DNA from 2 places in the Collinsella sp. AM20-15AC genome. Region 2 is predicted to be linked to the other one. Evidence: riboswitches for the same ligand, from Rfam matches in the RefSeq annotation. Region 2 holds a riboswitch; the other holds the start of a gene.

Region 1 (14,883 bases), on a different contig from region 2:
GTCAGCGAGGGTCTTCGCTACCTGCTCGATCATCTTGAGGACGAGGACGATGGCGAGGACGACGAGGAGTAAGTGACCCCGTTCGTCGAAAGATTGTAAATACCTAAGTGAGCGCGGCCTTGCACATGCGGGGCCGCGCTCTTGCGTTAGCATGGGACTACTTGTTTGGCTGTCAGCGGAGGCGATTAGCAATGGATAACTATTTGGACTTGATGCGCGCTCGCCGCGAGCAGATTCTGGAACGTTTTTATGCGGCGCTCGATCGCGCGGGCCGCCCCCACGACGCCGCGCGCCTCATTGCCGTGTCCAAGACCGTTGGTGTCGATGAGACCGTTGCCGCCATCCAGACGGGGTATCGCAATTTTGCCGAGAACCGCCCGCAGGAGCTGGTTCGCAAGCTCACGGGTCTGGCGGAGCATCCGGAGCTGCCCGAGGTGCGCTTCGATATGATCGGCAACCTGCAGACCAATAAGATCAATGCGGTGCTGGGCTCAGCCGAGCTGATTCACTCGGTGGGTTCGCTGCATCTGGCGCAGGCGATCTCGAGCCGTGCTGTCCGCAAGATTGAGGCAGGCGAGCTCGCCGGCCCCCAGTGTGTGCTCATCGAGGTCAATGTGAGTGGTGAGGAGTCGAAGGGAGGCTTTTCGCCCGATGAGATTCGCGCCGCCGCGGGTGAGCTTGCGGAACTTGAGGGAATTTGCGTACAGGGGCTTATGACTATGGCGCCCCGGGGGAATAAGGATGTGGCACGCCGCACCTTTGCGGGGCTTCGTGAGCTGAGGGATGAGCTGGAGGCGGCGCATCCCGATTTGAACCTGCCTGAGCTTTCCTGCGGCATGAGCGAGGACTTTGAGCCTGCCCTTGAGGAGGGCTCTACGCTCGTTCGCCTGGGCAGGGTAGTATTTAGCCCGGAGTTTGCAGTAAAATAAGGCTCTGAAGTGCGCACTGATTATCGGGGTGCCTGCACTAAACCGCGAGAGGACACAACCATGGGCTTCCTTGACGAGATTAAAAATAAGATGCACCTGGGCGGCCAGCAGGGTTACGACCAGGGTTATGGCCAGGACGACGACTACGGCTACGATGACGGCTATGACGATAGTTATCAGGGCAACGGCTACAGCGGTGCTTCGGGCGAGGGCTTCTACACCCAAGACGAGCCGAGCAACGGCCTGCTTGGCCAGACGCGCCGCGGTGAAGCTGAGTCGGTTGCCGTGTATACGCGCTCCGGTCAGCTTGTCGGCGATGACTCCCGTCATGCCACGACGTATAACCCGCCTTCGCGCTCGCAGGACAGCGTTGCGAGCGGTTATCGTCCTGGTGCCTATGACACGCCGTCGAGCTACGCCGAGAACACCCGCGCCCGTGCCGCCGCTGCGCCCGCGCCTGCACCGAGCGATGCCTCGGCCTATGCGAGCAATATCATCAACGCCACGCCGCAGCTGCCGGCCTATGTCCTGCGCCCCGAGAGCTATGACGACGTGGAGACCGTAGTGCGCCGCGTTCGCACCAAGCAGCCTGTCGCACTGATTTTTGTGGGCGTACGCACCGAAGTTGCTAAGCGCGTCTTGGACTTCTCTTACGGCTTTGCCTGCGGTCTGGGTGCCACGGTCAAGGAGGTGGGCGACCGTGTGTTCATGGTGCTGCCCGCCGGCTGCGAGGTCAAAGATTCCGATCTCAAGAAGCTTCGTGCCGACGGCTACCTTAAGTAAAGACAAGACGAGGAGATTCCCATCAACATCTACACTATCGTCCAGCTGGTCAACACGCTGTTCAACTTCTATTCCACGCTCATTGTCGTCTACTGCTTTATGACGTGGATTCCCATGAAGCAGGGTGGTTTGCTTCAGGATATTGCTGCGGTGCTCGATAGCGTGTGCGGTCCGTGGCTCAACCTGTTCCGTCGTTTCATCCCGCCGATGGGCGGTATCGATTTTTCGCCGGTCGTTGCGATTATTGCGTTGCAGTTGGTGCAGAGGCTGGTTCTGCAGCTTCTTATAGGTATACTCGTATAGAACTGACTTAGTAACTTACGTCGGGCGTATAGCGCCGAGGCGATGAAAAAGGAGACTTGTTATGGCTATTACCCCTGCAGACATCCAGGCTCAGACTTTCTCTGAGGCCAAGCGTGGCTACGATCCCGCCGAGGTCGACGTCTTCTTGGAGACGCTGTCCTCCGAGGTTGACGCTATGCTCGCTAAGATCGTCGACCTTAAGGGTCGCCTGACTGCTACCGAGCAGCAGCTTGCCGATGCGCAGGCTCAGCTTGCCCAGGCTCAGGATGCCACCGCCCAAGCCGTTCCTGCCGCCCCCGTGGCTGCTCCCGCCCCTGACTTCTCCGCTCAGGAGCGCCAGATTTCCGCTGCCCTGATCGCTGCCCAGCAGACCGCTGAGACCATCGTCAACGATGCCAACGAGAACGCTGAGCGTATCCGCAACGAGGCTGACGCTAAGGCCCGCGAGGTTATCCGCCAGGCTCTGACCGAGAAGCAGGCCGAGCTCGAGGAAATCGATCGTCTCAAGGCTTCCCGCGAGGAGTTCAAGGCCGAGTACCTCAAGCTCATCCAGCACTTCATGGACGATGCCCAGAACTCCTTCCCGGCCGACCTCATGGCCTCCACGCCGGTCGGTTCTGCCGCTTCTCCTGCGGTGACTGTTCCCGCCGAGCCGCTGCCCGTCGCTGACCCGGTTGTCCCCGTGGCCGATCCCTTCGCCCCGATCGACAACTTTGCTGCCGACGACCTGGACTAGCATCAGAGCTACAATCTAGTGTCCTTAAGAGGAGCTCGCACCTGCGGGCTCCTTTTTTGTGGCTGTATACGGGTTGGGAAACAAAACGCCGAGCTCTGCATGCGATAGGACAGAACTCGGCGAAGGGCGCGTGGTAAAAGGTAGATTTTAAGGTATGTCTAAAACTACTTGAGGAGGAAGTTGGAGAGGGGAATAGTGCGGGCCTCGCGATGCTCGGGATCGGCGATGTGGTCGGCGGGATAGCCACAGACGAGCATGTGATAGGGATAGACGCACTTGGGCAGATTGAACTGCTCCTGTGCCACCTCAGGCTTAAAATGGCATACCCAGCACGTTCCCAGGCCCTGCTCGGTGGCCTCCATCATCATCTGGTCGCACACGATGGACGTATCGATTTCACTGGAATTCATCTGGTCATACGGGCGCACCCAAGCATCATCGGTAACGCTGCAAATAAGGAAGACAAGCGGAGCTCCAAAGATAGACCCATCACGAGCAAACCGAGGCTGACAAGCAGCAGCCTTCTCCAACAGCTCAGGCGTATCCAGCACCATCACACGGGCTGGATGATTATTACAAGCAGAAGGAGCAATACGCCCAGCCTCAACAATGGCATCCACCACAGCCTGCTCAACAGAACGGTCCTCAAACTCGCGACAAGAATACCGACCACGAGCCAGATCCAAATAAGACATACAAGCCCTCCTAAAATTAAAAATCAAACAAACCAAAAGTAACCCAAAGAGTACCCAAAGCAGCAATCAGCCAAACGCTCATCAAGGGCCAAAGTGTCCGAACGGATACCAAAGGTCCCTTCAGCCAAACCCCCATCGCGCTAAATCTATCAGCCAAAGTTCCCAATGGTGGTGCATAAGGGAGCGGGCCCGGCCACTAATAACCTTTTGAACGACTCTGCTTGCAGCCGGAGTGAAAAAGGTTATTAGTGGCCGGGCCCGCGACCGGTGGGACATGTACCCCCAATTAACTGTTCTTCATGACAATCGAATCCACGACATCGGCCACATTCTCGCAGCAGTCGGCGCAGTACTCCAGGAAGGCGTACACGTCACGCCAAGCGATGACCTCGAGCGGGTCCTTGCCGTTAACGTGCAGGTTACGCATGGCGTTGATATAGAGCTCGTCGGCCTCGGACTCGATGGTGTTGATCTGGATGACGAGCTCGCGCAGCGTCTTGGACTTGCGGTAGTTAGGCAGCTCGACCATCAGGTCCTTCATGGCGCGGCAGGCGTCGGTCACCTTGTGGGCGATGACGATGGCGTCGGGATGGATGCTCTGGATGTTGGTGAAGTAGACGCGCTGCACGACGCCCTCGATACGGTCGAGCACGGTGTCGAGCGAGCAGCTCATCAGGTCCAGGTCCTCGCGCTCAAGCGGGGTGATAAAGGCGGTGAGCAAGGCGTCTTCGAGCTCGTGGTGCTTCTTGTCGGCCGCATGCTCGATCGCGTGCATCTTGTCGAGCATATCGTGAATCTTTGCAGGATCGAAGTTCTCGAAAATCTTGGTGAGCAGCTCGGCGGCCTGGACGGCAAGGTCGGCGCAGGCGACGTAGTTGTCAAAGTAGAACGAATCGGGTTTCTTTGCCATGAGTGGGTCCTTTCGAGGCGAAGACGGGTGGGCGAGGTGTTACGGTCCGGATGGACGTTCGGTTTGACTAGATGAACATCATGAACAGCTTGGCCATGACAAAGCTGATGAGTCCGCAGGCGGGGAAGGTGAAGAACCAGGTGAACATCATGTCCTTGACGACGCCGAAGTTGATGGCCGAGAGGCGTTTGACGGCACCGACGCCCATGATGGCGCAGGTCTTGATGTGCGTGGAGGACACGGGGATGCCGGTAAGGGTGGCAAGCAGCAGGTTCGCGGCGCCCGCCAGGTCGGCGGAGAAGCCCTGATACTTTTCGAGCTTGACCATGCTCTGGCCAACGGACTTGATGATGCGCTCGCCGCCCACGCTGGTGCCGATGCCCATGGTGGCCGAGCATAGCAGCATAATCCAGATGGGGATGCCGGCATCGCCGACGCTCGTCTGGCCGCTGGCAAAGGCCACGCCTAAAAAGAGCACGCCGATGAACTTCTGTCCATCCTGCGCGCCGTGCATAAAGCTCATGGCCGCAGCGCTCGCGATCTGAGCGTATTTAAAGAAGACATTGGCACGTCGCCTGTTGGCGGCGGCGAAAAGAATCGAGACGAGCTTGCACAGGACCCAGCCCATGACAAAGCCCAGACCGATGGAGAGCGCCAGGCCGTAGATGACCTTCATCCACTCGTGGACGTTGACGCTGCTCGCACCGCCGAGGGCGATGGCGGCACCGGTCAGGCCGGCGATAAGGCTGTGGCTTTGCGAGGTGGGGATGCCAAAACGCGACGCTGTGGCGCCGTAGACGACGATGGAGAACAGCGCCGCGCACAGACAGGCGAGCGCCATGGTGCTGTTTCCGCCAAAGTCGACAATATGGGAGATGGTGTTGGCGACGCTCGCGTTAAAGTGCGTCATGATGAGCACGCCAAGGAAGTTGAATGCGGCACTCATGAGAATAGCGGCGCGGGCGGGCATGCAACGCGTAGTGACGCAGGTCGCGATGGCGTTGGGTGCGTCGGTCCATCCATTGACGAAGATGGCGCCGAGCGCGAGGATCACGGTGACGGCAAGGACTGGGTTCGACACAAGTTGGCCGAGGAAGGTTGAGAACGTTACGTCCATATATGGGCTTTCTCGAAGTTTGCAGGCACGTTACAGAAACATGATAAATCGTATCACCTCCTGCGGGTTTCTTTACCGAGTTCTGATGGGAGCAGTGAATTTTTTGGCGCTAAAAATGAATATTAGCCCTGTTGACCGTGGGTGTTCTTTTTGCTAACACACCATGAGGACACGTGCGCGCGTCCCAACACCCCAAAACCACAACCTGTTCGCTTTACAACATGCAAACATGCGTTCGATAATAGGAGGCATGGAATATCGACAGACAGATGGCAAAACTCGGCGCGTGCACAAGCAGTATGTGGACGTCGTGGCTCGCATCCTCGCGGGCGGACAGGTCGTGCCGGTCACCGTCTGCTGGGTCGACGGTCGTTGCTTTACGATTGACGAGATTGTCTCGACCACTGGGTTTGGCCTGACGGTTCACGGCATTCGTACGGCAACCTATAAGGTGCGTTTTGGCGGGCACGCGACCGAGTTGTATCTGGAGGACCAGACGCGCGAGCGGGCGGACGGCTCGCAGGCACACGTGATGCGTTGGTGGGTTTGGGCGTTTGATCGTACGCTTGAGGGCGAGCGCCGTAGGTAAGGACGCACGGCGTTCGGGTACAATGGCAGGAATCTTGTCACCTGCTGCGCTGTCGTGGCGCTTTTTGAAAGGACGAAGCATGAACGATATTCAGGGCTATCAGAACGGCCCCGTCGAGACCGGCGCAAGTCGCGCCAAGGAGATGTCGCCGCGCGCGTACAATCTCGCCATATCTGCCCTGATCTTCTTGGGCTTTTGCGCCATGGGTGCCGGCGCCTACTTTACGAGCACCATGTCGTTTGCGCGCATGATGATGAGCGGCGCCGCCCTGCCACTGGTCTTTGGCTCGTTTATTTTAACCATCGTCGGCATGGTCATGATGTCGGCTGCTGCGGGCAAGCAGTCCGTGGGTCTGTCCCTTGTGGGCTACGTAATCTTTGCGAGTACCTTCGGCCTGACCGCGTCGTTTGGCCTTGCCAACTACGACCTGCCCACCATCAACACTGCCTTTATCGCCACGGCCGCCATCACCTTTGTCTTTGGCGCCTTGGGCGTGACGTTCCCCAAGTTTTTCCAGCGCGTATATGGCATCGGCTTTGGCATTCTGCTCGCCACTATTCTGGTTGAGATCGTGCTGATGTTCATGGGCGTCTCGCAGACCATCACCGACCTGATCGTGATCGTGGTGTTCGCCGGCTTTATTGGCTACGACACCTATGTTGCCACGACGGTGCCGCCCACGCTGCCCAATGCGGTGCTCATGGCGTCCAATCTGTTCGTGGACATTATCAACGTGTTCCTGCGCATCCTGAACATCCTCGGTCGTCGCGACTAGCGCGGGGGATTGCAGCGTTTCTTGTCGGACGCGGTAAAACGATGTGAAAGGCGGTCTTTCGGGGCCGTCTTTTTTGTACGCGGCGGGGTATCATGGATGGGAAAAGCCGATAGCGGCAGCGACAGGAAAGGTGGCCACGTATGGCAGACGTCGACAACAGGAACCGTAACCGCAGGTCCAACCGAGCGGGTCAGCCCAATCCCAAGCGCGAGGCCCGTGCCAAGGCCGCCGAGCGTCACGTGGCAACTGTGTCCGAAGCGTGCGCCAAGGATATCGAGCGTTCGCTTGCCGGTGTTCGCGAGTTTGACGGTATGCCTGCCGGCTTTGTCGCGGCGATAAAGGCCAAGGTTCAGAGTGCTGTGGCCGCCGAAGAGCAGGTCGCCGAGGACGTCGAGAACGCGGAGACTGCCGAGGTCGAGGCGGCGCCCGAGACCGAGGCGGCGCCCGAGCCCGTCGAGGAGCCTGCCGAGGAAATCGCCGAAGCTGAGTCCGCGCCTGCTGAGGAGCCCGCTCCGGTCCTGCCCGAGGTCACTGTGCTTGATGCCTCCGCCACGCAGGCAATCCTCGATAACGGTCGCGGCTATGCGCAGTTCTGCGACATGGCCGTGCTCGCCTTTGCCTCGTTTACCAATCCGGGCGGTGGATATATTCAGGGTTATCTGGGCCAGGAGGCCACGCTGTGCGCCGATTCGTATCTGTACAACGTTCTCGATAAGCAGCGTAAGTGGTACGGCGAGAACCGTCGCCGCAACATCAACTGCGAGCTCTATCGTAACCGCGCCCTGGTGGTGCCTGCGGTGCGCTTCGACCGCAACCACGTGCATGCATACGCCGACGTGATCGTGGCCGCCGCGCCCAACGTTAGGCGCGCCCGCCAGGAGTATCGCGTGAGCGACGATGCTCTGCTGGATGCCCTGCGCGACCGCATTCGCTTTGTCCTTGCCATCTGCGATGAGCTTGGTCGCGAGAAGCTCGTGCTGGGCGCTTGGGGCTGCGACAACAACGGCTTTGATGCCGAGGCCGTGGCCGAGCTCTTCCGCAAGGAGCTCGCGTCGGGCGACTTCAAGGTCAAGCAGGTCTTCTTTGCCGTGCCCTCTACGCGCTGGGACGAGGACTTCGCCAAGTTCGAGCACGTGCTGGCAAACTTCCCCGAGCGCAACGAGGAGTCCTATGCTCAGGTTGCCGCCCGCACCGCAGCCGCCCGTGCCGCCGAGCAGGCTCAGGCCGCTGCCGAGGATGACGAGGATGACGACGACTGGCGCAAGTACCTGTAAACGGTGCGCGTGATGCGATATACCGAGCCGACGGGGGCTGCTCCCGTCGGCTTTTTATTGAGTGGGGAGCTTACGATGAAAAACGTTCTATGCTTTGGTGACAGCAACACCTATGGTTACGATCCGGCGGGCATGCGCGACGGTACCGCGGTGCGCTATGCGCAGGATGTGCGCTGGTGTGGCGTGGTCCAACGTGACTTAGGCGAGGGCTGGCATGTAATTGAAGAAGGCCTCAACGGCCGCACGACGGTACGCGACGACATGTGCCATCTGGACACTAACCTCAACGGCATTCGCGCGCTTCCGATGCTGCTCGAGGCTCATAAGCCGCTGGACGCCATTGTGATCATGCTGGGCACCAACGACTGTAAGACGGTCTTTAACGTGACAGCTTCCGATATCGCCCGTGGCGCCATGGAGCTGATTCGCGCCGTCCGCGCGTTTCCGTGGACCGACGCTGCGCCTTGCCCGCGCATCCTGTTGATGGCTCCTATCAAGATCAAGCCGCAGATCGCCGATGTATATATGACCGATTTTGACGAGCGTTCCGTCGAGGCATCTGAACATTTTGGCGAGTACTATGCGCACGTGGCCGAGCAGTTTGGCTGCGACTTTTTGAATGCCGCCGAGTTTGCCGAGCCGGGCGATATCGACTATCTGCATATGATGCCCGAAAGCCACGAGAGCTTGGGACATGCCGTGGCAGCCAAGCTCCAAGAGATGCTCGGTGAGTAGCGCGACCCCAAGCCACCGCAAAGGGGACAGGCACCTTTGTGGTGGTTTTGCCCGGGTAAACGAACGGATTGGCTGCCATATGGGCATGGACGAGCTCATCGACCTCTTTGCCGAGGGCGATGAGCTCGTCTCCAATACCGCTTTTGAGGATTTGGATCTTGCCTGCGACGTGGCGAACGGCGCGACCTTCGATGGCGTCGTGTTCCGATCTTGCGAGTTCGATAGCGTTGACTGGAGCGGCTCGACGTTTCGCGACGTGGTGTTTCGCGGTTGCCGCTTTATCCGCTGCAACATGGAAGGTTGCTGGCTCAACCGCTGCGACTTCGTTGACTGCTCGGCGCCGGGGCTCAACTTGCTCAGGGCGCGTCTGTCGAGCGTGTCGTTTACATCGTGCGATTTGAGCTATGCGAACCTTTCGGAGGGAAGCATTGGCCCCATGGCTGCGCGTGACACGCGTTTGACCGAGGCCGCACTCCAGGGGGCAAAGCTGGGGCAATTGCGCTTGGACGGCTGCGACCTGACGCGAATCGATGTGTTCAAGACGCCGCTTTCCGGCGTGGATGTATCGTGTTGTACGTTCGCGGCTCCTGTCGTCTCGGGCGACTACCATGAGCTGCGTGGCCTGACGGTTAATGCCGAGCAGGCGTTGGCACTCTCGGGCCTGCTCGGCATCCAGCTCGCCGACGAATAGGCGCTCTGGTCCTTTGCTCGACCGCTATCTAAAATCAAACCGTCGCAACATTTAATGATTTTTCGCGTTTGCACGATTTTCATCGAATGTTGCGACGGTTTTTGGTGCAAGGTAGCCTGTCTTTTTTTTGGCAGGTTGCTGGCTATTTAGTACTGCCACATGTGGTTGACGGGGCCGGAACCTTTGCCCATGTCAAAGCCGGCGGCGAGAGCGCCGGTTAGGTAGGCCTTGCCGGCGTTGACGGCGTCGGCGAGATCCATGCCCTGTGCCAGCGCGCAGGCGATGGCGGACGAGAGCGTGCAGCCGGTGCCATGCGTGTTGCCGGTCTCGATGCGCTTGTGGCGGAACCATGTGGTGAGCGGATCGCCCAGGTGGTTGCCCTCGTCATCGAGTGGCGCAGGCTCTGCTAGCACATCGTTGGCCTCGTTGACAAAATGCCCGCCCTTAACGAGGGACGCGCAGTCAAAGCGGCGGGTGAGGAGCATGGCGGCGTTTTGCTGCGTGCGCTCGGAATCGACTTCGTAATTGAGCAGCGCCATGGCCTCGGGAATATTGGGCGTGATGACCGTTGCCAACGGGAACAGGCGGCGGGTGAGTGCCTCGGAGGCATCCTCGGCAATCAAGCGCGCGCCCGAGGTGGCGACCATAACGGGGTCGACGACCACGTTCGTTGCGTTCCAGGCGCTCAGGCGGTCGGCGATGACTTCGATAATCTCGACAGAGGAGACCATGCCGATCTTGACGGCGCTCGGGCGGATATCGTCAAAGACGGCATCAATTTGCGCAGCGACGATATCAGGGGAGATATTCTGCACGGCGGTGACGCCCAGTGTGTTTTGCGCCGTGATGGCAGTGATTGCCGCCTCGGCATACAGGCGGTGCGCCGTGATGGTCTTGATGTCTGCCTGAATGCCGGCGCCGCCGCTGGAATCGGATCCTGCGATGGATAGAACGGCTGGTACCTTACTGCGATCCATGTTCGCTCCCTTGTCCGGTCGGATTCAAATGGGTCTTTTACCCCGCATTATAAAGATGCCCGGGCCGACTCTATGCCGAACCCGGGCGGGCGATGCAATCTTTACGCAAATGTAAGCAAATGTTCACACGTCAACAATTGACGAGTACCTTGTTGCCGATTGTGGCTCCGGTGACGCGTTAATCCTCCATGCCGAGGTCGATCGTCGTGCCCTCGAACACCTTGTTGACGGTACGGACGGCGCACATCTTGCCACACATGGTGCAGGTGCCCTCGGTGGCGGCGGGGGATTCCTCGTAGCGCTTCTTACCGGTGACCGGGTCGAGAGCACACTCCCACATGGCATCCCAGTCGAGCTTGCGGCGTGCCTGGCCCATCTTGTCGTCCATGTCGCGGGCGTGCGGCACCTTCTTGGCGATATCGGCGGCATGTGCGGCGATCTTGGTGGCCATGAGGCCATCGAGCACGTCCTGGGCGTTGGGCAGGCACAGGTGCTCGGCCGGCGTCACGTAGCACAGGAAGTCGGCGCCGGAGCTGGCGGAGATGGCGCCACCGATGGCGGCGGTGATGTGGTCGTAGCCCACGCCGATATCGGTCACCAGCGGCCCGAGCACATAGAACGGGGCGTTGTGGCACAGGCGCTTCTGCAGTTTCATATTGGCGGCGATCTCGTCGAGGGCCATGTGACCCGGACCCTCGACCATGACCTGGACGCCGGCTGCCCAGGCGCGCTTGCACAGCTTGCCCAGCTCGATCATCTCGGCAGTCTCGGTAGCATCGTTGGAGTCGTAGAGACAGCCCGGGCGGCAGGAGTCGCCGAGCGAGATCGTCACATCGTACTCGTGGCAGATCTCGAGCACCTCGTCGTAAAACTCGTAGAAGGGGTTCTCGTTGCCGGTGACCTCCATCCAGCCAAACAGCAGCGAGCCGCCGCGGCTGACGATGTTCATCAGGCGGCCGGTCTCCTTAAAGGTCTTGATGACCGATTTGTTGATGCCGCAGTGGATGGTCATAAAGTCCACGCCGTCCTCGGCGTGTGCGCGCACGACCTCGAGCAGGTCGTCCTTGGTGAGCTTGACCAGCGGCTTTTCCATATAGCCGATGGCGTCGTACATGGGCACCGTGCCCACCATGAGCGGCGTCTCGTCGATGAGCTGCTGGCGGAACTGGCGCGTCTTGCCCGAGTTGGAGAGGTCCATGATGGCGTCGGCGCCAAAGTCCTCGGCGATCTTGACCTTCTTCCATTCCTCGGCGGCATCGGCCTTGTCGCCCGAGATGCCCAGATTGACGTTGACCTTGGTGGAAAGGCCCTCGCCGACACCAAAGGCGCGCATGCCCTTTTTGATATGCACAATGTTGGCGGGAATGGCGATGCGGCCGTCGGCAACACGCTCGCGAATGTACTCGGGGTCGCGATGCTCGCGCTCGGCGACCTCTTTCATCTGCGGCGTGATCTGCCCGGCGCGGGCGAAGTCGATTTGCGTGACGAGCTTGGGCTCGGTCTGTGTGCTCATTGGCACGGCTCCCTTCGTTGGCATTACCCATATCAGGTTTGCGGGTCAGGGCGGGCGCGCCCAATCTCAGCCTGCCGTCTTGTCCTGCAAGCTCCCCGTTATGTCATGGGCTCAAGTATAGCCTGAATGGGTACGATTGGGCCAACGAGCATGCCCGTGGGGAGGCGAACATGGAAGACAAGCATCTATATCGAGAGACGCAATGGGATGTATCGGCCGAGGAAAGCCGTGTGCACCATGGCCTTGTCGCGATTGGTTTTGCGGTGCTTGCCGTGCTGGTGATTGCCTTTTGTATCTGGACGTTTGGTGGTCGCGGCGGCGCTGCATGGGAGTTCGAGGCCGATGATAGCCTACCGATTATGACGGTGAGGAGTACTGGCGGTAATGCCAATACGCTCGCCGTTCCGGGCGATTATTGGTATCCGCGCGACGAGTTTGTGCAATTGCAGCTGAGTGGCGGATCCATTCCTGGTGAAGAGATCGAGCGCGTGACCTTCGATGCGTCGCTTAAGACGCTGTCGGTCGAGCTCAAAGATCAAGGGGATGTGCCCACGACGATGGATATCGCGCTGACGGAATGGCGTCTGGAGCCTCCGACGGGTGTTGCGGTGTCCGAGGTTGAGCACGTCAAGATTGTCTATCAGGACGGTTCGACATACGTGATTGCAAAGGCCGACGGTCTAGCGGAATAGGTGTCGAGCCTAGGCAGCACATTCAAAAGTAGCGGTGGTCCTACAAGGCCTGTTCGTTCAGGAAGACCAAAGTGTTTTTATTTGAAAGCTCGGGAAAGTGACGATAACCAACGTCGAACGCGGTGAGCCCGCTTACATCCTCGAGCTTGTTTTCTGCCATCCAGCGCACCATGGAGCCGCGCGCCTTTTTGCTGGCGGTCGAGCGCTGGATGGGCTTGCCGTTGCGGATGCCTTCGCCAAAGAGGCATGTGACGACCGTGGCGTCGCCCGCGAGGTGGGGCAGAACGGCTTTGGCATACTCTACGCTGGCGAGGTTGATGATCGTAGCGTTGGAGCCCGCCGGAGCGATGGCCCGTGCGAGCTTGTCGCCCCAAAACGCGTAGAGGTCTCGGACATCGTCGACGGCGAGCTTCGCGCCCATCTCCAGCCGATACGGTTCAACGGCATGAAAGGGGCGTACGCATCCGTAAAGGCCCGAGAGGATCCATAGATGGTCTTGAAGCCATGCGAGCTGTGCGGCATCCATGACCTCGGGCGCCATGCTCTGGTATTGAATGCCGTGGTAGGACATGACGGCGGGGGAGAGGTGACGGGCGAGTTCGGGATTGTCGAGATCGCCGTATTTCAGGATGAGCTCGAACTCATGCAGGGTGTTGAGGCAAGGCCCCAGCAGTTTGTCACTCACGTTCCATAGCGACTGCAGGCCGTCGCTGCCTTCATTTCGTTCGATATCTAGCAGTGCGCGGTGGAGGCGAGCCGTCTCGTGCGCAAAAGGTGGAATGCCCAGGACTTCAAAAGCATCTTGGGCCGTGCGCATCTGCTTGGCGGGCGAAATGATGACCTGCAGCATGGACTCTCCTCTGCCAAAAAGGAAGTTGCGGTGGAATACGGTCTGTTTTGGCCGTTTATGGGCCAGTTTAGTCCGTATTTCACCGCAACGGATGAAGGGTCGGTTAGGCGCGCTCGATGAAGGCCTTGTAGCCGCGATAGGCCTCGTAGATGTCGGCCTTGTTGGCGACCTCCCACAGGGCGTGCATGGACAGGACGGCAACGCCGGAGTCGATGACGTTCATGCCATACTCGGCCATGATGTAGGCGATGGTGCCGCCGCCACCCGCGTTGACGCGGCCGAGCTCGCAGGTCTGGAAGTCCACGCCTGCCTCGTCCATGATGTCGCGGATGAGAGCGACGTACTCGGCGTCGGCGTCGTTGGAGCCGCCCTTGCCACGGCTGCCCGTGTATTTGTTAAAGCACAGGCCGCGACCCATAAAGGCGGCGTTCTTGGTCTCGAACTTGCCGGCGTAGCCCGGGTCAAAGCCGGCGGACACGTCAGAGGAGAGCATGCGGCTGCGGGCGAGTGCACGGCGCAGGGCCAGCGGGCTATCCTCGCCGGCGAGCGTCATGATCTCGGCGACGGTGTTCTCGAAGAAGCGACTCGTCATGCCGGTGGCACCCACGGAACCGATCTCCTCCTTGTCGACGATGAGTGTGATACTCGTGCGCTCCACGTTGGCGACGTTGATCTGGGCGAGCATGGACGGATAGGCGCAGACACGGTCGTCGTGGCCATAGCCCAGAATCATGGAGCGGTCGAGGCCCATGTCGCGGGCCGGGCCGGCGGGCACGACCTCGATCTCGGCGGAGAGGAAGTCCTCCTCCTCGACGGCGTACTGCTCCTTGAGGATGTCCAGGAACATCTGCTTGACGGGCTCCTTGGGGGCGTCCTTGTCGTCCTCGTCAAACTTGACGGGGCGGCCGCCCACGATCACGTCGAGGATCTCGGCGTCGACGGCGTCCTTGGCGGGCTTGGCCATCTGCTCGCTCGAGAGGTGGATCAGCAGGTCGGAGATGGTAAAGACCGGGTCGTCGGCCTTGTCACCGATGTTGATGTCGACGGTGGTGCCGTCCTTTTTGCAGATGACGCCTACGAGTGCGAGCGGGGAAGCGACCCAGTGGTAGCTCTTGACGCCGCCATAGTAGTGCGTGTCGAGATAAGCCATGTCGCCGGCCTCGAAGGCGGGGTTCTGCTTGAGGTCCAGGCGCGGCGAGTCCACGTGGGCGCCCAGGATGTTAAAGCCCTGCTCGAGCGGGGCGGTGCCCAGGTTGACGAGCATGAGGTCCTTGCCGTGATTGGCGGCGTACACCTTGTCGCCGGCCTTGAGCG
Region 2 (14,883 bases):
TGCAGGCGGGCGCCGGTAACTACGCAGGTGCGGCCGATATTGCCCGTATTGGCCGGGATCTCGGGCGCATACAGCACAATGTTGAACATGAATCTCCTTGGCTCAGAACGAAAAACCACCACGAAGGGGACAGGCACCTTCGTGGTGGTTTTGGCGGTTACGTGGGCGGAAAAATGCCCGCTTCGATAAACCTAGGCGCGGTGCCAGTCGGTCAGGCAGGCATCGAGGGCGGCGATGAGCGCATCCTTGTCCATGTGACGGCCGATGACGCACAGGCTCGTCATGCGATCGCCCGTCTCGTCGTCCCAAATCTGCATGATCTCGGGGTTCTCGTCGATAATCTTCTGCTTCTCGCCCTCGGGCGCAGAATCGACAAACAGGCCGTTCTCCATCAGGCGCATCTGGTGGCCGGCCTGCTCGAACATGTAGCACATGTCCGGATCGCCGGTCTGCCACAGCGGGCCCTTGACGCGAATGACCTCGTCGGGCCACTCCTGCTCAACAAAATCGGTGAACTTCTGCAGGTCGAACGGCTTGCGGCGCGAGTACACAAAGGTCTCGATGTCGTACTCGAGCACCTCGGGGTCGTCGTGCTCCTCGGGATGCTCCATGGCCTCGATCCAGGCGGCGGAGTTGTAGGCGCGCATAAAGTCGAAGCGGTCGGTGTCGAGCAGCTCCTCCATGGGGACCTCGCCGTTTTGGGCCTCGATAATCACGGCGTCCTTCTGCAGGCTGCGCACAATGGCCTTAAGCTCTGCGATTTGCTCGGGGGTGACGGTGTCAGTCTTATTAAGAATCAGCGTGGAGCAAAACTCGATCTGCTGGATGAGCAGGCTCTCGATGTCGTCCTCGTCGATATCCTCGGCCAGCAGGTCGCGGCCGCCGTTGAACTCGTCGTACATGCGGGCGCAGTCGACCACGGCCACGATGTTGTCGAGCGCGAGCTTGGGCTCGCCGCCCACCTTGGCCTCGTCGCAGAAGCTCGAGATGGTGTAGGCGATGGGGATAGGCTCGCAAATACCCGAGGCCTCGATGATGATGTAGTCGAACTTGCCCGAATCGGCGATGCCCTGCAGCTGGTTGGCCAGGTCGTCCGAAAGCGTGCAGCAGATGCAGCCGTTGGTGAGCGGGATGAGGTCGTCGGTCTCGGAAAGGCCGCCGTCGGCGATAAGGCTGGCGTCGACGTTGATCTCGCCGATATCGTTGACGATCACGGCGGCGCGGATGCCGCCGTCGTTGGCGAGGATGTGGTTGAGCAGCGTGGTCTTGCCGGCACCGAGGTAGCCGGTAAGCATGATGATCTTCACGGGTTTGTTGGGCATGTGCCCTCCTTTGTTAGACATGGCTTACAGTTGAATCTTATGCCAAACGCCAGCTCTTATACCCACGCGCCGACAAATAACACAGGCTACTCCCAGGCTCCCCACACATCGGGACAATAGCCGACGGTGGCCTTTTTGCCGTTGCGCACGATGGGCTCGGCCAGAACCTGCTGGTTCTCGAGCAGCTTGTCGAAGCGCTGGCTGGGGGTAAGGTGCTGGATGAGCGCGAGTGTCTCCTCGTCCTTGGCTTTGGGGTTGAGCAGCTTGTCGATGCCGCCGACCGCCTGCATCACGCTCGTGAGCTCGCCCTTGCTCATCTCTTTTTCCTTAAGGTCAATAAACTGCACCTTAATGCGGCGCTCCTTAAAATAACGCTGGGCCTTCTTGGTATCGAAGGACTTCTTAGTCCCGAAAATTTGCACGTTCATATTTATGTTCCGCCGTTCTACCGAATAAAGTTGGTTCGCTCGCGATCGGCCTCGGGGGCTTCGATGCCGGCGGCCTTTCCCGCCTCGATGCAACGCAGCAGCCAGGCCATGTTTTTACCGATGTTTCGCATGGTGGCAAGGCCCTCGGCGTCCTGGGCGGCCTCGCCCGGCATGGCACCGAAGACGTTGTTCCAGTAGGTGGATGCTACCACGGGCATCTGGTTGATGGTGAAGTACTTGTTGAGCACGTCGAAGGTGGTCGACGTGCCGCCGCGACGGGCAACGGCGACAGCGGCGCCCGGCTTGTGCGTAAAGGCCTTGCTGCCTGCATAGAATGCGCGGTCGAGTGCCGAGAGGATGCGTCCGCTGGGATGTGCGTAGTAGACGGGCGAGCCAAAGACAAAGCCGTCTGCCTGCTCGGCAGCGGCAATCAACTCGTTGACCACATCGTCGTCAAAGGTGCAACGGCAATCGAGCTTGCCGCACTGGCCGCAACCAATGCAATCGCGAATGGGCTTGGCGCCCAGCTGAAACATCTCGGCCTCGATGCCTTCGGCGTTAAGCTGCTCGGCGACCTCGGCGAGCGCGCGAGCGGTGTTGCCGTTTGCCTTGGGGCTGCCATTGACCAAAAGAACCTTCATCACAAACTCCCTCTGCTGTTGGTGACTTCTGCAGAGGATTATCGCACGAGCGGGCAGATGGCGTGGGGCACGATGCCGGCCCCGAGGGCCCACGGCAGGCACGCTTACCAGGTACGAGCGGGATACGGTCCAGAGGATGTTGGAGTGCGGGGCCTCGTGCGAGCAGATTGTAAGGGGTCTGGGCGGGTCGCCCTCGATGGCGAGCTTTGAGGCCTTGGAAGGCGGGCTGCTGCGGCGGCTATGGTTTATACTAAGGCGGTTGCTATCGAGTAATTCATACTTGGTTTGATTCGATTGTGAATGCGTAACTAGGATGGAAAGCAAAGGAAACTCTATGGAAACAGAGGATGCTGTTTGCTTGATGACTTCGATTGCCTTGATTGTCCTTTCAATCCAATACCGAAGAGGAAGATGGCTCTGCTCAATTGCTGGATATGATGTCACAAAAAGGGAGAGCGAGATTGATATACGCCCTTACGCAAAGCTGATTTCTTCTGTGACGTTATGGATGGGGCTGCTGTTTTTCTTGTGGGCGGTAGAGGGCTGGGTACGCGATTGGAATACCAGCGTTTTTGAAGTTTTGGTTCTACTTCTGTTCAGCTTGGCCTCTTTGTCGTTCGTGCGGCTCGTTAGGTTTGTGTTTATGAGGCGATAGCCAGCGGAAGTGGCTGGACGACAAAATGGACCAATGCAGCCAATTGTCAATAGAATTTGATAGGCTTGGCTTAACAGATTTACTCGAGGGCATATCCGTGGCGGGGGATAGGTTCTATCTTGTTGAGCACTTATTTGCATCAGGCAAAGTAAACCAAGAGTATCGAAACGGTGCCCCCGGGCCCCGGGAGGGACTGAGGGGACGTTCGGCTAACTGCGGGTACGACCTATTTGCCCAATGTGTTCGGTTGAGATCGGAAATTAACCATCATGCGCCCCATAACGCTAGTCCAGCTTGGTGCCCGGTACCTGCGGCGCCTCTTTAATCAGCGCATTAAGTTCGTTCAAAATGGAAACGGGCTGTCGGTCGACGGCATCTAGATGAAGTGTGGCCACACGAATGGGCGGCTGATATTCAAATGAGCCAAAGAGTACGGGCGACCCCAAGAACCGCTCGATTTCTTCTGCGATCGCGTCGGTCTCTTCGGGATCAAGGTCATCGAAAAGCGCCACGAACATCGGTCCGGTCGAGCGGAACAGACGGCCCTTGCCGCGCGAACAGTCCATGAGGCAGGCGGCACTTTCTGCCAAAACGCGGTCGCCCGCATCAAAGCCAAAGCGGGCATTGACCTTGGCGATGTCGTCGATTTTGATGGCGACCAGGCCTGCCTTGCGCGCCACGCGACGCATTTCGCCAATGGCGTTGACCAGGGCGTGGATATCGCCCAGGCCGGTCACGGAATCGGTCGTATCCGCCAAGCTTCGGTTGATGATAATGCCCACATACATGTTGGGCTCGGTTTCGGTGCTATCCAAGCGGTAGCCCGTACACTCGCACAGCGCATATTTACCAGCGGTATTCATGACGCGATACTGCATGTAATGGAAGTGCCACGCGCCGTTTACCACCATATCGAGCTCGCTGCGCACGTTGTCGCGGTCCTCGGGGTGAACGCGGGCGAGCCACATATCGAGCGAGTTATAGGGATGCTGGGAGGGCAGGTCAAAATCGCGCACGGCATTAATCGACCATTGCGATTCGCCGGTATCGAGGTTAAGGATAAACGGATAGCGCGTCTCGGAGCTCATGGAGATCGCTTGGAACACCCGGTCGTTGCAGGGAGGCTGATCGGCGATCGGGCGCATGGATGCGTCGTTTTCCTTCGGCTGCTGCACACGGTGCATGAGCTTGTAGCGATACATTTTGCGGTCGGCGTCCATGGTCATCTGGCGACGCGTATCGCCAGCGAGTGGGTCGACGCGCGAGCAGCCAAAGCTAAAGCTAGCGATCATGGGCGCTTTGCCGCCCGATGTTGCCTCGATAAGGTCGGTGCGCGTCCGCTCCAGGCGCTGCTCGAGTTCGGCTTCATCTGTCGTGGGGGATACGAGTACAAATTCGTCTCCACCGATACGGAACAGCAGGTCATTGGGTTCCATTGTCTCGGTGAGTGCACGGCAGATGCTCAGGATGTAGCGATTGCCCTCGGTGTGGCCAAACGTATCGTTGCAATGCTTAAGGCGATCGATATCGATATAAGCGCAGGTGAAGGGGGTGCCTTTGTGCCAAAGCAGCTCGGCATAACGGTGGAGTCCAGCACGGTTGCCAAGATTGGTGAGCGAATCGATATAGGCGCCGCGCTCAAGCAGCTCGCGTTCTTGCTGCAGGATGGCAAATGTCTTCTGTAGCTGCTCGCCGATGGCGCACAGCTCCGTGGGCAGCGCGGCAACATCGAGCTCGGCGGTCGAGACCCCGTTCGCAAGTCGCTGAAGATAGGCAATGATCGATTGCTCGCCCAGGCGATACGACTCGTTCATGATGGATAACCTCCTTGGGCACAACAGTGGTTTGCATCATATCCCCAATTCGGTTTGGATTGGGGGCATAAGTTAGCCAATGGGGACAAGCGCCCCTTCGGCGGTATCGTTTTGCGCGCGAGCGTATCAGTTTTTGTTGCCGCCATCGAGCAATGCCTCAAAATCCTTTGCCTGCATGGGGCGGTAGTAGAGGAAGCCCTGAGCGTAGTGGGCACCCATGTGGAGCAGCATGTTCGCCTGCTCGTTTGTCTCGACGCCTTCGATTACAACGGGCAGATGGAGCGATTGCGCCATCTCGAGCATTGATGAAACGATTTGCGCGCTACGGCTTTGATCGCGGTCGGTGGGCACAAACGTGCGATCAAGCTTGATGACGTCGACGTTGACGTTCTTGAGCATCGCGAGCGTAGACTGGCCGGTGCCAAAATCGTCCATGTAGGTCGAGAAACCGCGAGTGTGTAGGTCGGCCGTCAGCTTATCCACGGCCTCGGACTCTCCCGTATAAGCCGTCTCGGTGATCTCAATGCGCATGAGCTCGGGCGGTAGGTTGTATTGGGCGGCAAGCGCCCCCATATGCTCGGCGACGTCGCAGGCAAGGATATCCACGCGCGACACATTGAGCGAGATCGGAACTACGCGCAGCCCTCGATCGATGCACTCACGCAGCCACGAGGCGACGCCCTGCCAAACATATTTGTCGAGCGTCACCACAAAACCGCTTTCCTCGAGAGCGGGGATAAAGGTGGTAGGTGAAATGAGGGAGCCATCCTTGTCAATCCAGCGTGTGAGCGCCTCGGCGCCAACGATCTCGCCGGTTTCCATGTCGACCTGGGGCTGCACGTAGTAGGTAATGCGGCCGTTTGAGAGCGCATACTGGAATTCGGTCAGCGTGCGGTGGAACGCGATTTCGTGCTCGTATTCCTCGGGGCGGAAAATGGCAATGCGCTCCTTAAAGTCGTTTTTTGCGCGCCGATTGGTAAACATGGCCTTGGCCTGCGCATCGATGGTGATTTCCTCGTTGGAGTCGATGGGGTAGACGCCCATGGACGGCCAGAAGCCCACGCCGTCATCATGCTTGACCACGGCCTGGCGAACGCGGCTATAGATCTGATGGACGGTGTCGTGTTCAAAGGGGATGAGTACGCAAAAATCGTCTTGGCCCCAGTACCCTGCGACGCCCATGGCGGCATTCTCGATGTCCTTGAGAACCGTGCCCACATCGGCGAGTACGCGGTCGCCCTCGGCCTGTCCGTGCCATTCGTTGAACAGTCGCATGTGCCCCATATCGACGGTGGCGATACACCAGGCGCCATTGCGCCTTGTCTCGAGAAATTCGTTGGCGCGGCGCATAAACTCGCTGGGTCGATAGAGACCCGTGAGCGGATCGATGCGTTCGGCGATGGCGCTTTTGCGCTCCACCTCGGGTATGGGGAGGCTGTCGTTGGGAACAAGCCCGCCGGCCGTGCGAATGCGACGGTCGAGTTCGCCTAAAACGGCGGCCGTTTGATTGGTCAGGTGCTCGTAAAAGGCCGGAACGACAAGACAGACGGGGGTAATAGTGTCGCCCGCGATTCGAACGGGAGCGAAAACGGCCTCTTTGAGATGTTGGATCAGTTGCTCGAATGCTTCGTGATCCAAATTGTTGCTAAGCACGACGAACTGGGCGTTGCGTGAACGGAAGACGCGACTCCTGCCGCGAGTAATCGACAGCATGCGGCCTGCGTATTCGGCGAGCATGTTGTCGACGGCCTCGGCCCCGTAGAGCTCGTTGAGCTTTGCCGTGCCGCGAACGCGCACTGCTATAAGCCCCGTCTCGCAACGGTCGCGACGGCAGGCATCGATAGCGTTGATCAGCGTGCGCTGCGTTCCGAGACCCGTGGCGGCGTCGACGGTCTCGGCAAGCGAGTGGTTGACGAGCTCGCCGACATAGAGCGAGGGGACATTTCCGTCGCCGTCGATACGAAACCCGCGAGCACGGCCGAGGATGTAATCGCCGGCGGCATTGCGCACGCGGTACTGCATGACGTGACGATGTTTGGAGCCGTCATAGATTTGGTCGATGTCGTTGGTATAGGCCTCAAGGTCATCGGGATGGACACGCGTTTTCCAATAATCGTGACAGTTGTCTATATGCTCCGAAGGAAGACCAAGATCGCGCAAGGCGCCTTGTGACCAAAGGGTTCGATGTTTGTCCAAGTTCTCGATAAAGAAATAGCGGCCTTCGTTGAGCATCGAAAGGGCGTCGAAAATTCGATCGCTTATTTCGAAGTCGTCGGTGTGGGCTTGTGCGATATTGCGTCGATCAAGGTGCACGGCATGACGTAGCTTGTAGTCGTACATGCGATGGTCGGCATCGTTCGTCAAGCGATTGGGGGCTTCGCCCAGGGCGGGGTCGGCGTGTGCCACTCCGTAGCTAAACGAGTGAGGCATCTCGGCATCGTTGTTTTTGAGCAGGACCGTTCGGCAGCGTTCCAGACGTTCGGCGAGGTCGTCCTCGGTTGCAATCGTAGACAGGATGGCAAACTCGTCGCCTCCCAGACGAAACGCCGCTTCGTCCACCTCCATATACAGCTTGAGATAGAGGCTTACCTGCAAAATATAGCGGTTGCCCTCGTCATGGCCAAAGACGTCGTTGCAGTGCTTGAGATTGTCGATATCGATGTACGCCATGGTAACGGGGGTGTCCTGCTCCCAGAGCTCCTCGAGGGAACGGGCAAAGCCGCCGCGGTTGCCAAGCCCGGTAAGCTGGTCGGTAAAGGCGGTCCTGACCAGATCCTCCTGACGCTTGAGAAGGTCGCGGACGGTCTTTTCGAGCGTTTCAGTGTAATTGCTGGGGGTATCCATGCTGTAGGCGGCTTTCTGGGGTCGGGGCGGATTGCGTCGGGCGAGCTCGTTGTGCACACGCGTTGTTGCTCAACGCCTCGCGTGTTTCCAAGCCCCCGCCTTGCCGCGTCGTTGGGTTTATTTGTCGGCTGACGTTCGTTGCTGATAACTACTGAGTAGTATAAACAACTGTTTTGGTTTGTATATGGGTGTCCATGCGGTGGATGGCTATTATTCGCCAAGCGGTGGCGCTACGACGCAATGTTCGATGAAAATGCGACTGAGGCGATATGTGTTGGCGGCTATACTTGTCCCGGTTTAAAACGCAGGAACGGAGATGGTCGCATGGCACAGCCAGATACGACGCCCACGGTGGGGCTTGCGCTCGAGGGAGGCGGCTACCGCGGTATGTATACGGCGGGCGTGCTCGACGTATGGATGGAGCACGGCTTGACCTGCGACCATATGGTGGGCGTCTCGGCGGGCGCGGCGTTTGGCTACAACTTTAAATCGCGCCAAATCGGCCGTGCCATTCGCTACAACAAGGCCTATTGCGCTGACAAGCGCTATGCGAGCGTGACGAGCTGGCTGCGAACCGGCGACATGTTCAATGCCGAGTTTGCCTATCACGAGGTGCCCATCGAGCGCGATCCCATCGACCTTAAGGCTTATCGTGCCTGCCCCATGCGGTTCACCTGCGCGTGCACCGATATCGAGACGGGCAAGGCCGTCTACCATGACTTGCCCTATGGCGACGAGCGCGATATCGAGTGGATCCGGGCGTCATCGGCGATTCCCGTGGCAACGCGTCCTGTCGCCATTGAGGGGCATAAGTATCTGGACGGCGGCGTTGCCGATTCCATTCCCAGCGCCTGGCTGTTTGCGCAGGGCTATGACCGCAACGTGGTGGTGCTGACGCAGCCGGCGGGCTTTGTAAAGCAGCCCAATAGCGTGATGCCCATGCTGCGTCGCGTGTATCGTCACTATCCGGAATTTGTTGCGGCGCTTGAGCATCGGCACGAGGTCTACAACGCCACGCTCGATGACCTAGCGCGTCGCGAGGTCGCTGGCGAGGTCTTTGTGGTGCGGCCGAGCGAATCGGTAAAGGTGCCGTCGCTGTGTCGCGAACCGGATGAGCTCGAGCGCATCTATCAGATCGGCCGCCACGATGCGCAAGCGACGTTGCCCGCGCTGGAAGCGTATCTGGCAGAGTAGGGCAAACTGCCGCGCGCTCAGCGGAAGGCGCATCCCGGAATTTACGTTCAGAATGGGATGCGGTTTCCCAATGGAGCTGCAAACGGAAAGCGCATCCCGGAATGGACGTCCAAACTGGGATGCGCTTTTTCGCTATTGAAGATGTGAGGCTGCGGAGCAACTGCTCGGCATAGGCCTATGCCTGCTGCCAGGTATCGACGAGCTCCTTGGCCGCGGCGCAGGGGTCGTCGGCACTGCATACGGCGCTCACCACAAAGAAGCCGTCGACGCCGGTGGCCTTGAGCTGCGGCAAGTCGGCTTTCTTGACGCCGCCGCCCACCACGATGGGCACGGGGCTTGCCGCGTGGAGGGCGGCCAGGTCCTCAAAACTCTTGGTGATAATGGAGCCATCTGCCGCGCGTCCGCAATCGCGCTTGGTCTCGGTCTCGTGGAGCGGGCCGATGCCCAGGTAGTCGACCAGGCTCATGTCGGCGGTTTTGACGTACTCGAGCATCTCTTCGCAACGGGCCGAAAGGCCCACGATGGCATCGGGGCCCAGAAGCTTGCGGCAGACCTCGACGGGAATATCGCTTTGGCCCACATGCACGCCGTCGACAGCGATGCCCTGCTCGCGCGCGGCGAGTACGCAGTCAAGGCGGTCGTCGATCAGCAGAGCGACCTGACCGGTCTTGCCAGCCTGAGCGATAGCCTGCGCGGCATCGCCCGTCAGCGCGATGATCTCGCGGGCGCTTGCCACCTTGGAGCGCACCTGGATGCAGGTAAAGCCTGCGTCGAGCGCCTGGGCCACCACATCGCCCACGGGACGTCCCAGCGTGTTTTCGGGGCCGAGAACCAGATAGGCCGAGATATCAAGGTTGTCGCGGATGCTCATCGTGCTTCCTCCTGCTTTTTGATCTGCGCTTCCATGCGCTCGAGCTTGCCGGTCATGGTGTCGGTAAATCCGGGTCGAATATCGGCTTTGAGCACGACTTCGGTGCGGATGCCCTTGCTCGCCAGAACAAAGGTTGCATCGCGCACGACCTGCATGACCTCGTCCCAGTCGCCCTCGATCTCGGTGAACATCGAGGTGGTGCGGTTGGGAAGGCCGCTCTCGCGAATGACGCGCACGACCTCAGCGACCTCGGCGGACAGTTCATCGCCGGTGCCGCACGGGGCGATGGCCACGGCGACGAGTGTGTTCATGCCGGCGTTGGTTGCGGGCTCGGACATGGCTTATGCCTCCTCGAGCTCGAGTCGGTTATCGGCGATGTCCTGGGCGGTCGCGCGGTAGAGCTCGTCGATAAAGGCGACCTTAAAGCTTGCCGGGGCATCGGCGACAGCGGCGGCACGCGTGCCTGCGACGTTGTAGACGGCGGTGCCGCAGACTGCCGCCGTAAACGGATCGGTAGCACAGGCGTACACGGCCAGCACGCCGCCCTGCGAGCAGCCACAACCGGTGATTTTTGACATGAGCGGGCTGCCGCCGTGGGATTTGGCCACGGTCGTGCCCTCGGTGATTAGGTCGACTTCGCCCGAGACCACTACGGCGCCGCCGGTGTAGCGGGCGAGCGCCACGGCGGCATCGCGGGCGGCGTCGACCGTGTCGGTGGTATCGACACCGCGCACGCGGCTCAGGTCGGCCGCCTCGCCCTCAAGACCCCACAGGCCGGCGAGCGCGATAATCTCGGAGGCGTTGCCGCGCACGATGGCTGGCTTGTACTGCTTGAGTTCGCTTACCAGTTGGGTGCGCAGGCTGCCGATGCCCAGGCCCACTGGATCGAGCACCCAGGGCTTGCCGGCGTCGTGTGCTGCCTTGGCCACGCGGGGGATCGTCTGCTCGTAGATGGGGAAGAGCGTTCCCATGTTCAGATAAATGGCGCCGCCGCCGGCAACAAGTGCCTCGCCCTCGTCGGGAAGATAGACCATAGCGGCCGAACCGCCCACGGCGAGCTGCGCGTTGGCGACAAAGTCAATCGTCACCGTATTGGTGATGGAGCCTGCCATCGGGTTGGTGGCGCGAATCTCCTCCACGGCCTTGACCACTTGTTGCTTAAGCTGTTCCGAATCGATCACTGCACATGCCTCCTTGGCACAGAAAAGGGGCGCTGTGCATAGACAGCGCCCCTGTAAAGGCGGCATGCTCCCTACGCCAGCATTAACTGACAGGTTCAAAGGATTGGGCCCTATGCCCTCTCAGCCTTGTGGTTTGCACCGCCGGCACTCCCGCATCGAATCTGTTGTTCCCTATACTAGCGCACCTGCCAATATGGGACAGGTTTATTTTGGCAGGTGGCAACAGGGGCGCTGCATTTTCCCAGATAAAACCTGCCAAGATAAACCTGTCCCTTATTGGCAGGTCGTTACAATAGACGGGATAAAGAATGACCGAGGGGACCTTATGATCAAACTTGTGCTGACCGATATGGACGATACGCTGATTCCTGCTGGACACGATGGCGCCAGCGACTGCGCCATCGAGGGCATTCATGCCATGCAGGCGGCGGGCCTGCATTTTGGCCCGGTTTCGGGTCGCCAGCCGTCCGCGATGAGCTGGATGTTCCGCAATCGCTCCGAGTGCTTCTCGACCGGTGCGTTTTGCAACGGCCAGGTGATGTTTGTCGATGGCGAGGCGGTTGCCTCGCGCGCAACTGATAACGATGCCCTTATGCGCCTGGCCGACTACCTGGAGCAAGAGACCGACGATACCTATTTGAAGGTCTACCGTCTGGGTGATGACTTTTGGGACAACGACGCCTATTGCGTGACAAGCGATCCCGAGCGTGTGCGTCACGCCATGGAGTCAGGCGGCAACGCGTGGCTCAAGGGCGAAGAGGCTCCCTGTCGCCCTGTCGTTGACGATGCCCCGGTATACAAGGCGAATATCTGGAGTGCCCGTTCGCGCGAGGAGCTCGCCGAGCTGCGCGAGCGTGTTGCCGCCGAGGTGCCGGAGCTCTCGCTCGTGTTTCCCAACAACCGCGTGCGCCTGTTCGACGTTCTTCCGACCGGCTGGGACAAGGGCTGTGCTGCGCTGGAGCTGGCGCGCGCTTTGGGCCTGACGCCCGACGAGGTGGCCGTATTCGGCGATTCCGATAACGATTTGCCCATGATCGATGCCGTTCCCAATTCCGTTGCAGTCGCCAATGCTAACGAGGCCGTCACGGCTGCCGCGCGCTGGCATATCGGCGCTGCGGCAGATGATGCGGTTGCCGGGGCTCTGCATCAGATTGCCGCCTGCGCCGCGACGGGGGAGATGCCGTCGTTTATGCGTCAGATGGACGTGACGGGTTTCGACGTCACGAACGTCTAGGGAGAAAGCCATGAAGCTCCAGCAGCTCAGATATGTCGTCAAAGTTGCCGAATGCGGCAGCATCACCGAGGCCTCGCGCCGGCTCTTTGTGTCGCAGCCTTCGATTACCGCGTCAATTCGCGATCTCGAAAACGAGATGGGTGTACACATCTTTGAGCGCACCAACAAGGGCGTCATTGTGTCCGAGGAAGGCGAGACCTTCTTGGGCTACGCGCGCCAGGTGCTCGACCAGGCCGACCTGCTCGAGGGCAAGTACAAAGGCACGTCCGAGCAGGTGCCGCACTTTAGTGTGAGCTGCCAGCATTATTCCTTTGCCGTTAATGCATTTGTCGATGTGATCCGCGAGTTCGATGCCGCGCGCTACGACTTTACCCTGCGCGAGGAACAGACCCACGAGATTATCGAGGACGTCGCGCATATGAAAAGCGAGCTCGGCATCCTGTATCTGTCGGAGCACAATCGCGAGGTCATCGAGCGCATGCTGGCGGCCAACGAGCTCGTATTCGAAGGACTCTTCTGCGCTACGCCGCATGTCTTTGTGTGCTCCGACCATCCGCTGGCGGGTCGCTCGAGTGTGACGCTCGAGGACTTGGAAGACTACCCGTTCCTGTCCTATGAGCAGGGCAGCTACAACTCGTTTTACTATTCCGAGGAGCTGACCTCGACCTTTGAGCGCCGCAAGAATATCCGCGTGCGCGACCGTGCGACGCTGTTCAACCTAGCTATGGGCCTTAACGGCTACACGGTTTGTTCGGGCGTGATCAGCCATGAACTTAACGGCCCCGGCATTATCTCCATTCCGCTCGATGTAGACGAGTACATGGAGATCGGCATCATCACGCGCAAGAACACGACACTTACGCGCTACGGGCAGGCCTATATCGAAGCGATTCGTCAGCACATCTAGACTGCTGCGTTCTGCACGGGTCAAATCTCTTTATGGCAGTCCTAGCTGATATAGGAAACATCTATATCAAACTGTTATAAACATATATTTTACGATGGCCATATGAGCGCTCATACTCTGTCCCAGTAAAGCAACCAATGCAAAGGGAGATATCCATGAGCACTTCGATTCAACCGAACGCGCCGTTTCGCGCCGATATCGTCGGCAGCTTTCTTCGTCCGCAGGCTGTAAAGGACGCCCGTGCCGCCTATGTCGCGGGTAAACTCGACGCTTCCGGCCTTAAGGCCGTCGAGGACGAGGCCATCCGCGACTTAGTGGCCAAGCAAAAGGCCGCCGGCCTGCAGGTCATCACCGATGGCGAGTTTCGCCGCAGCTACTGGCACCTCGATTTTATGTGGGGGCTGAACGGCGTCGAGCGTCGCACCTCGCGTACGGGCTATATGTTCCACGATGAGGAGACTACCGCCGACACCGCCGTGGTAACCGGTTCCATTAGCGGCGAGAATCATCCGTTCGTCGAGCACTTTAAATTTGTCAAGGCGCTCGAGGGGGAGGGCCAGGTCGCACGGCAAACCATTCCGGCGCCGATCCAGACGTTCTCTGAGGTCACGCTCGATCGCTGCGATGGCCAGCAGGAGAGCCTGCGCGCCGTCTACAAGACCGACGAAGAGCTCGCCGATGCCATCGCCGCAGTATATCGCACCGTGATTGCCGACCTGTATGCCGCAGGCTGCCGCAACATTCAATTTGATGACTGCACCTGGGGCATCTATTGCGATACCGACTTTGTGTCCAAGACCGGCATGAGTCCGGTTGACCTGCAAAAGGTGAGCGAGCTGGGCGTGGCGCTCAACAATGCTGCCATCGCGGGCAAGCCCGACGATTTGGTCATCAACACGCATGTATGCCGCGGCAACTACCACTCCACCTACGCTTTTGAAGGCGGCTACGATCCCATCGCTCCATATCTGTTTGCGCATGAGGACGTCGACGCTTTCTATCTGGAGTTCGACACGCCGCGCGCCGGTGGTTTTGAGCCGCTCAAGTACGTTGCCCCGGGCAAGAAGGTCGTGCTGGGCTTGGTAACCACCAAGGCGGCAGAGCTCGAGAACGAGGATGTTATCGTCGAGCGCATCCGCGAAGCCGCAAAGTACGTGCCGCTCGAGAACCTGTACCTGTCGCCCCAGTGTGGCTTTGCCAGCTGCGAGATTGGCAACAAGCTGACTGAGGACGAACAGTGGGCAAAGATCGCGCTGGTCAAGCGCATTGCCGAGCGCGTTTGGAAATAGCGCTAGCGTTTGCAGGTGGCGGCGCGTGCGAGACGTGGCGTATCGCGTACAATGGTTCGGATCGTATCGTTCGGGCAGGTTATCCGATATGCCTGATCGCCCTTCCATTCGAAAGGACTTCCATGTCCCAGTCTTCGACACCCGCCGTCACCGATGCCATCTACGATGCATCGTCGCTCGGTCGCCCGCGCATGTTTTTGCTCGGCCTACAGCACCTGTTTGCCATGTTTGGTGCCACGGTGCTGGTGCCCGTGCTCACTGGTCTCTCGGTTTCGGCAACGCTTTTGTTTGCCGGCTTGGGCACGCTGCTGTTCCATTTCCTGTCGCGCGGTAAGGTCCCCGCATTCTTGGGCTCATCGTTTGCCTTTATTGCCGGTTATGCTGCCATTGCACCCAACGGCGAGGCCGAGCTATTGCCTTACGCTTGTCTGGGCGTTGCCTGCGCCGGATTGCTCTATCCGGTGCTCGCGGCGCTCTTCCGTGCGTTTGGTGCCAAGCGCGTC

Evidence for each region. A riboswitch is a leader RNA that binds a small molecule or an ion and turns the genes downstream of it on or off. The one in region 2 is predicted to bind thiamine pyrophosphate.
Region 1: linked by a shared signal. The riboswitch ahead of thiC (phosphomethylpyrimidine synthase ThiC) and the one ahead of thiM (hydroxyethylthiazole kinase) in region 2 are both predicted to bind thiamine pyrophosphate.

What each region holds. Positions count from the first base shown of each region.
Region 1 is NZ_QRJA01000018.1:13,845-28,727, reverse strand. It holds gene DW233_RS07055 (PhoU domain-containing protein) at 1-72, shown strand, start outside; gene DW233_RS07050 (YggS family pyridoxal phosphate-dependent enzyme) at 192-929, shown strand; gene DW233_RS07045 (cell division protein SepF) at 990-1,712, shown strand; gene DW233_RS07040 (YggT family protein) at 1,728-2,015, shown strand; gene DW233_RS07035 (DivIVA domain-containing protein) at 2,077-2,751, shown strand; gene DW233_RS07030 (nitroreductase family protein) at 2,916-3,446, opposite strand; gene DW233_RS07025 (DUF47 domain-containing protein) at 3,733-4,356, opposite strand; gene DW233_RS07020 (inorganic phosphate transporter) at 4,424-5,473, opposite strand; gene DW233_RS07015 (hypothetical protein) at 5,724-6,062, shown strand; gene DW233_RS07010 (Bax inhibitor-1 family protein) at 6,142-6,837, shown strand; gene DW233_RS07005 (TIGR02452 family protein) at 6,978-8,111, shown strand; gene DW233_RS07000 (SGNH/GDSL hydrolase family protein) at 8,187-8,846, shown strand; gene DW233_RS06995 (pentapeptide repeat-containing protein) at 8,926-9,537, shown strand; gene thiD (bifunctional hydroxymethylpyrimidine kinase/phosphomethylpyrimidine kinase) at 9,684-10,514, opposite strand; gene thiC (phosphomethylpyrimidine synthase ThiC) at 10,693-12,027, opposite strand; TPP riboswitch at 12,019-12,135, opposite strand; gene DW233_RS06980 (hypothetical protein) at 12,198-12,719, shown strand; gene DW233_RS06975 (YaaA family protein) at 12,760-13,569, opposite strand; gene DW233_RS06970 (aminopeptidase) at 13,673-14,883, opposite strand, start outside.
Region 2 is NZ_QRJA01000008.1:1,279-16,161, forward strand. It holds gene DW233_RS03855 (tRNA (cytidine(34)-2'-O)-methyltransferase) at 1-89, opposite strand, end outside; gene DW233_RS03860 (GTP-binding protein) at 192-1,322, opposite strand; gene DW233_RS03865 (arsenate reductase family protein) at 1,409-1,750, opposite strand; gene DW233_RS03870 (flavodoxin family protein) at 1,768-2,391, opposite strand; gene DW233_RS03875 (DUF3784 domain-containing protein) at 2,726-3,046, shown strand; gene DW233_RS03880 (diguanylate cyclase domain-containing protein) at 3,331-4,860, opposite strand; gene DW233_RS03885 (EAL domain-containing protein) at 4,987-7,704, opposite strand; gene DW233_RS03890 (patatin family protein) at 8,029-8,898, shown strand; gene DW233_RS03895 (thiamine phosphate synthase) at 9,074-9,769, opposite strand; gene DW233_RS03900 (thiamine-binding protein) at 9,766-10,107, opposite strand; gene thiM (hydroxyethylthiazole kinase) at 10,111-10,950, opposite strand; TPP riboswitch at 11,002-11,112, opposite strand; gene DW233_RS03910 (HAD-IIB family hydrolase) at 11,276-12,184, shown strand; gene DW233_RS03915 (LysR family transcriptional regulator) at 12,195-13,091, shown strand; gene DW233_RS03920 (5-methyltetrahydropteroyltriglutamate--homocysteine S-methyltransferase) at 13,247-14,380, shown strand; gene DW233_RS03925 (uracil-xanthine permease family protein) at 14,503-14,883, shown strand, end outside.